3 regions of the Pseudoalteromonas sp. S3431 genome follow, and region 3 is predicted to be linked to each of the others. Evidence: predicted binding sites of a transcription regulator. Region 3 holds the regulator's gene; each other region holds the start of a gene.
What was found. The regulator LexA, encoded in region 3, represses DNA repair genes until DNA is damaged. The targets are predictions, from matches to a motif close to TACTGTATNNNNATACAGTA.

Region 1 (2,281 bases), on a different contig from region 3:
CATAGCCTCCTCGAGTACACGAGATTGCGCGTTACTACGGTATAAAATTGCGGCATCTTGCAGGGCATTACCTGCATTTAACCAGCTTCGTAGTTTGCTACTTACAAAGCGTGCTTCGTCTAACTCATTAAATGCCGCATAAATAGAAATTGGCTCGCCGTCGTTACCGTCGGTCCACAAGCTTTTACCCATACGCTCTGAGTTATTTTGAATTAATGCATTAGATGCTTTCAAAATAGTCGCGGTTGAACGGTAGTTTTGTTCAAGGCGAATGGTTTCAGCGCTAAAGTCAGTTAAAAAGCGTTTAATGTTTTCGATTTTAGCACCACGCCAACCGTAAATGCTTTGGTCATCGTCGCCTACAATCATAATGCTGTTAGTATCGCCTGCAAGTAACTTTAACCAAGCATATTGAATGGTATTTGTATCTTGGAACTCGTCTACGAGCATATGTGCAAAGCGTTGCTGGTAATGACGTAGTAACGTAGGGTTATTTTTTAACACTTCGTAGCTGCGTAGTAATATTTCGGCAAAATCAACTAAGCCAGCTCTGTCACAGGCTTCTTGATAGGCGGCGTAAACACGCAGCATCATTTGCTCGTTAATATCGTATGCTTGAATATCTTTAGGGCGAAGTGCTTCATCTTTTTTGGCGCTAATGTACCAGCCAAATTGTTTAGCAGGCCATTTTTTATCATCGATATTCATCGATTTTAATAAGCGCTTGATCATCCGAAGTTGATCGTCAGAGTCTAAAATTTGAAAGGCTTCAGGTAAGTTAGCTTCACGGTGATGAGCACGTAAAATACGATGCGACAAACCATGGAACGTACCAATCCACATACCACCTACAGGGGCTTTTAGTGTTTCTTCAACGCGGCTGCGCATTTCTTTAGCCGCTTTATTAGTAAAGGTTACGGCAAAAATACTGTAAGCAGATGCTTGCTCAACTTGCATAAGCCACGCAATACGATGAACTAACACTCGTGTTTTACCAGACCCAGCACCTGCTAACACCAGCATGTTTTGTAGTGGTGCTGCAACGGCATCGCGTTGTTTGTCATTTAAGCCATCGAGTAATTGTGAAACGTCCATCGTTACGCCTTTTTAATCAATATTGTGGGCAGTATAACAGGTGTTTTTGTTAGGCTAAATAAAATACTGTTTTTATAAACAGCTATTTATAAAATAGCCTTAAAAACGAGTAACTTGATAATTTTTTGAACAAAAAAAAAAGCGTAAACGCACAATAAAAATTGCTAATTTGACCTAAAGTTAGCAAAATTTACTAACTCTCTAAATCTAGGCTAATTTAACTATTTGATTTGTAAGCTTTAATAAATTGGCATAGAGTGTGTAAGTAAATAATTATAAAATCAAATAAATACAGAGGTTAGTATGGCAGATCAAGGTTCTGGCGGTAACGTAATCGCAGCATTATGTAATATATTTTTTCCTGGCTTAGGGCAGTTAGTGCAAGGGCGTATTTTAGCGGCTATATTTTTTGCACTCGCTATTATAATAAGTTACGCACTAATTTATGTGCTTGTAGGCTTTGTACTTGTGCCTATTATTTACTTATGGTCGATTATTGACGCAGCGCGTTATAGATCGCGAAGTTAACGGTTTTAAAGTTGAGTAAAATAGCGCCCATGTGGCGCTATTTTACTTTATATGTCCTGTGGTTTACGGGCGTTTACGTATATAATTACGCAATCAAAGATTTACAGGCAAACCCTATGGAATATCAATTTATTCGCGACCCTATTAGTGGGCTACGTATTAAAATAAGCAGTGAACACGCTATTATTGGTCGCTGGCTAAACGAAGAAATAGGCAAAGACAAAGTAGCCATGGTGCTAGCGCTTATTGCATCGGTAAGTTCAAGCTATGAGCCGCTAACGCTAAAAGGCCAAGAAATAGATTTAATATTAACCAAAGACGAAGCATTATTTGAAGCCCATGCGCTTCATCAAGACAGCGAAGACCTAATAGCGTATCAGGATGACGATTTAGCGCTTGAAGAAAATGGTTTAAGTAGTGGTTGTGGCTTTGAAGATTTCATTGATTTAATTGATTCATGGCATGAGTTTACGACGTCACGATAAACATAATTAGCACACTAATAAAAATATACAGCAATGCACAATCAGCATTTTATCTGTATTATTACACCAACGAAATTACGCCAACCAAAAACGACAGGAATTGATATGTCTGCCAATTTAAACAAGCTAGTAGTGATGCTAGAAATGCAAAACGCCATGAACACTAAAGTACA
Region 2 (2,281 bases), on a different contig from region 3:
ATAGACTGGCAATTTTTGGGTATGAGTATGCCCGCTTGGATGGAAATCATATTTGGACTATTTGCTAGTGTATTTTTTATAGTGATTAGTAGTCGTTTACTTTTTAAAAGATCGGTTTAATTAGTATGTTTACTTTTTTTTCGAGTCAAATTATAGAATTAAAACATTTAAAAGTACGTGAAAGGCAAGCCGTTATAGCCCTATCGCTAGGTCTGATCTCACCTACTGAACGCGTGTTATTACGTATAATAAAGCTTATATTATTAAGCCCACTGTTTTTAATATTTACCCTATTTGAAGGCTGGGTAGTTATTCCATTTTTAATGCTTGGTGTACTTTGTTATCCATTATTAACTACGCCTATCGAAATTAATTTTGCAAAAAAAAATCTTAGTAAAGCATTAAAAGAATATGATCAGGGCGCTTAGAAGCGCCCTAACCCACTTATAATGTTATTTTATCTTTTAGCTTAGTTATTAACTTTTTTCCTACACCTTTCACTTTCGCTAAATCGTTTACTTCAGTAAACTCTCCATTTGCTTCCCTATAATCAACTATTGCTTGTGCTTTTTTCTTCCCTATTCCTGGTAGCTTAGCGAGCATACTCGCATCAGCATCATTAATACTTACAACATCATATTTAGGCATTTCTTTGACCACATCAACTACCTGTGAAAACGCTGCAGTAGTCGGGAGCAAACATAATATACTTATGAATAAGAGTTTTTGTAAAAGACGCATTTATTTTCCTTATTGTACTTTCGAATTATTAAATTTTGCTCAGGAAATAGTAAAATAAAAATAGCTCATTATATAAAATCACCTAAACACATGATCACTATTATCCGAAATCCTAAAATGCAGCTGGTACAACAAGTGATTTATTAAATAAAGTAAAGTTACAGTTTTTTGTCAAATCTTAAATAAACTAAAAATTAATATCAGATACTTGCAAATTACACCACAAACCATTACTGTACATAAAAACAGTAATCTAATGGTTTTCATAAACCACATTGCCACGCAAGCTTGCAGGAGAAATCATGGCTGTTGTTGTTAAATATGTTGTAGAACGAAACGGAGTCGAGCGCATGACGTTTACTACTAAAAAAGAAGCTGATGCTTATGACAAAATGCTCGATATTGCTGAGTCGCTTGAGCTAATGTTAGAAAAGGTAGATGTGCCATTAAGCGAGCAACAAATAGAGTCACTTGCTTTAGAAATAGCAAAGAGTAAAGAAGACTTTATGACTATATTAAAAGGTGGCAAAGACCCAGTTGTCACCAAAGCCCCAGCAAAAACTAAAAAGTCAGATAACGTTGCATCAACTGAAGACAACAACGATAAAAAACAAGTTAACTAGCCGTTTGCTCCCTACTGGATGAGTTAAGCTAAATAAAAAAGGGAGCAACTAAGTTGCTCCCTTTTTTATTGCTTACCACTTATTTTAAAATAGGTGGTAATTGCTATTTAAAGCTCTTTCTCTACTTCATCAAATAAAGCAGTGATGTTTTGCTCTGGCTCTTTTGTTACTAAGCTGATAACAACAATTGCGATACAAGATAAAATAAAGCCAGGTACAATTTCGTACATAAAGCTACTTAAGCTTTCGCCATTAATAGTAAATGGGCCATAAATCCAAATTAGCACAGTAAATGCACCCACTAACATACCCGATAATGCACCGGCAAAGTTCATGCGTTTCCAATAAAGGCTAAATAAAACCAATGGTCCAAACGCGGCGCCAAAGCCTGCCCAAGCATTACTTACTAAATCTAAAATAGAGCTATCTCTGTCGTAAGCTAAGTAAATGGCAAACATAGCAACTATAGCAACACTGATACGGCCAACAGCCACTAGCTCTTTATCACTCGCCTCTTTACGCAAAAATGTTTTGTAAAAATCTTCTGTTAGTGAACTTGAACTCACTAATAACTGAGATGAGATTGTGCTCATAATTGCAGCTAATATAGCGGCAAGTAAAAAGCCTGCTATTAGTGGATGAAATAAAAGCTCTGAAAGCACTAAGAAAATAGTTTCTGGGTCTTTGACCGTAATATTATTTTCATATGTGTAAGCGGCGCCAAAAATACCAGTAGCAACTGCACCAACAGCAGCAACAATCATCCAAGTCATACCTATACGACGCGCTGTGGGCATCTCCTTCACACTACGAACAGACATAAAGCGCACAATAATATGAGGCTGTCCAAAGTATCCCAACCCCCAAGCCATTGCTGAAATAATCCCTAAAGTAGACCCTGCACCTATCCAATTAAG
Region 3 (2,281 bases):
GCTTTCTGCTTCGCCTGCTTTGCATCTGCAAGCCATGTTTTAAAATCAGCCTCAGATTTAGCGACCACCACAACGGGCATGAAGCCATGATCTTTACCACACAGCTCGGCACATTGGCCTCGGTAAGTACCTTCTTCGTTTATGTTCGTCCATGTTTCGTTTATAAAGCCGGGGTTCGCATCTTTTTTAACTGCAAAATCAGGTACCCACCAAGAGTGAATAACATCGTCAGAAGTCATTAAAAATCGTACTTTTTGATTTATTGGCAGTACAAGAGGCTTATCAACCTCAAGTAAGTAGTTAGGGTTTTTATCTGCAAGATTCGCGATTTCATCTTGCGGGGTAGATAAAATAGAGTAGAACTCTACATCTTCGCCCATATATTCATAATGCCATTTCCATTGCGAACCCGTAATTTTAATAGTGAGATCAGCTTTGCTGGCATCTTCCATTGCAATAAGGGTTTTAGTGGCTGGTACTGCCATAGCAATTAAAATAACAAACGGAATTGCAGTCCAAAGTATTTCTACTTTAGTGCTTTCGTGAAATTGGGCAGGTACAGCCCCTTTAGATTTACGGTGATGAATAAGTGCCCAAAACATAATTGCGAACACTATCACCCCAATCACACAACATATTATAAATATGGTCATGTGCAGCTGATATACATTATTGCTTATATCGGTTACGCCTTTGCGCATATTGTATTGGCTGTTCGCCAAAACTGAGTGCGAAAAAACACATAATATAAGCCACAAGGTAGAGGTCAGTTTACCCATGTGACGGCTCCTTTGATGCTATTGCGAATGCAAAGCGAAGAGGCATACGGCTTAAACGCCAATTCGTTATTTTTATTTTTTTAGCCAATCTTATTTAATATTGATTGGTTTTGCTGCGCCAACAACGAGTTTGTGTATATTGTGTGTTCTCAAAACTAAAAAGCTGTGAGTTATTATTAGCTCAGCACATTAATAATTAGCTAAAAAATGAACAACAAGCAAGTTTTAGTATAAAAAACAATCAGGTGATATTGAGTAATTAATAAAAAGTCAGTAATCAACTAGTCAACAAGAAGTTCAAAATATGAGCAAAACAAAGGGGTTTAACGCATTCGGAGGGAGAAAATATAAGTGCAAAAAAATTTACAGCTAAAATAATTAGTTGGCTGTTTACGTCCTATTTTTAGTGCTAATGTTAAAACAAAAATGCGTGCTAAAAAGCACGCATTTATAAAAATAAATTAAAAACTACATCCAATCAGCGTTACGAATAACTCCAACGGCTAAACCTTCTATATTAAAAGATTCATTTTCTAGATCAACTTCAATTGGCGAAAAGTCGTCATTCTCAGCATGCAATAATACTTTTCGGCCTGCTTTTTCAAACCGCTTTACGGTAACATCATCATCAACACGAGCAACTACAACTTGTCCATTTTCTGCAACTTGAGTTTTATGCACAGCTAACAAATCACCATCCATAATACCTATATCTTTCATGCTCATACCGTTAACGCGCAATAAAAAATCAGCAGCCGGTTTAAACATTAATGGATCAATTTTACAATGACTCTCAACGTGCTCTTGCGCCAAAATAGGCTCTCCCGCTGCGACTCGCCCGATAAGAGGTAAACCTAACTGTTCAGGCTCTTCTTCCTCAACAAGTTGAATACCTCGGCTTGCACCTGGTTTCATCTTAATAGCACCTTTTTTAGCAAGCGCTTTTAAATGCTCTTCAGCAGCATTGGCACTTTTAAAGCCTAATGTTTGTGCAATTTCAGCACGTGTAGGAGGCATACCAGTGTCTTTAATAAAAACTTTAACTAATTCGAGAATTTGAGCTTGGCGCTTCGTTAATGGTCGCATACAACTGGTTTTCCATACAGTACATTTAACTGTGAGTATATACAGTTAAATAAAAATCGCAAATTTAAATTACACTGATTGCTTGCTGTTAATAAATCACTTTTACACTTATGTAGAAACAACGAATGCTTACATAAAATAAACATTTGTATCTTTATATTTACGATTAAGGGCTAATTTGATGACAGCCACATGTTAATAAATTGAAAACAAATTATTAACATGTACACTTTATGTGTACAAACACTTAAAAGGATTATCAAATGAAAAAATATTCACCATTGTTTATTGGCTTATTGTTTAGCGGCTATGCGTATGCCCAAGTCCCACTTTTCGAAGTGCAGCACTCTAACTTTACGCAAAACATTAATAAAGAAGGTAATGCTCAATCTCAATTTGGGCAACCGCTTTTCGAA

Region 1: a site for LexA is predicted at 1,160-1,179, ahead of uvrD (DNA helicase II). Genes of this name have one in related genera too.
Region 2: a site for LexA is predicted at 973-992, ahead of DO88_RS05380 (YebG family protein). Genes of this name have one in related genera too.

Annotation. Positions count from the first base shown of each region.
Region 1 is NZ_JJNY01000041.1:151,674-153,954, reverse strand. It holds gene uvrD (DNA helicase II) at 1-1,095, opposite strand, end outside; gene DO88_RS08805 (hypothetical protein) at 1,399-1,623, shown strand; gene DO88_RS08810 (YacL family protein) at 1,740-2,108, shown strand; gene DO88_RS08815 (dUTP diphosphatase) at 2,214-2,281, shown strand, end outside.
Region 2 is NZ_JJNY01000055.1:45,610-47,890, forward strand. It holds gene dsbB (disulfide bond formation protein DsbB) at 1-120, shown strand, start outside; gene DO88_RS05390 (DUF6170 family protein) at 126-428, shown strand; gene DO88_RS05385 (ComEA family DNA-binding protein) at 445-741, opposite strand; gene DO88_RS05380 (YebG family protein) at 1,044-1,364, shown strand; gene putP (sodium/proline symporter PutP) at 1,472-2,281, opposite strand, start outside.
Region 3 is NZ_JJNY01000043.1:31,133-33,413, forward strand. It holds gene coxB (cytochrome c oxidase subunit II) at 1-779, opposite strand, end outside; gene lexA (transcriptional repressor LexA) at 1,248-1,865, opposite strand; gene DO88_RS08395 (M12 family metallo-peptidase) at 2,129-2,281, shown strand, end outside.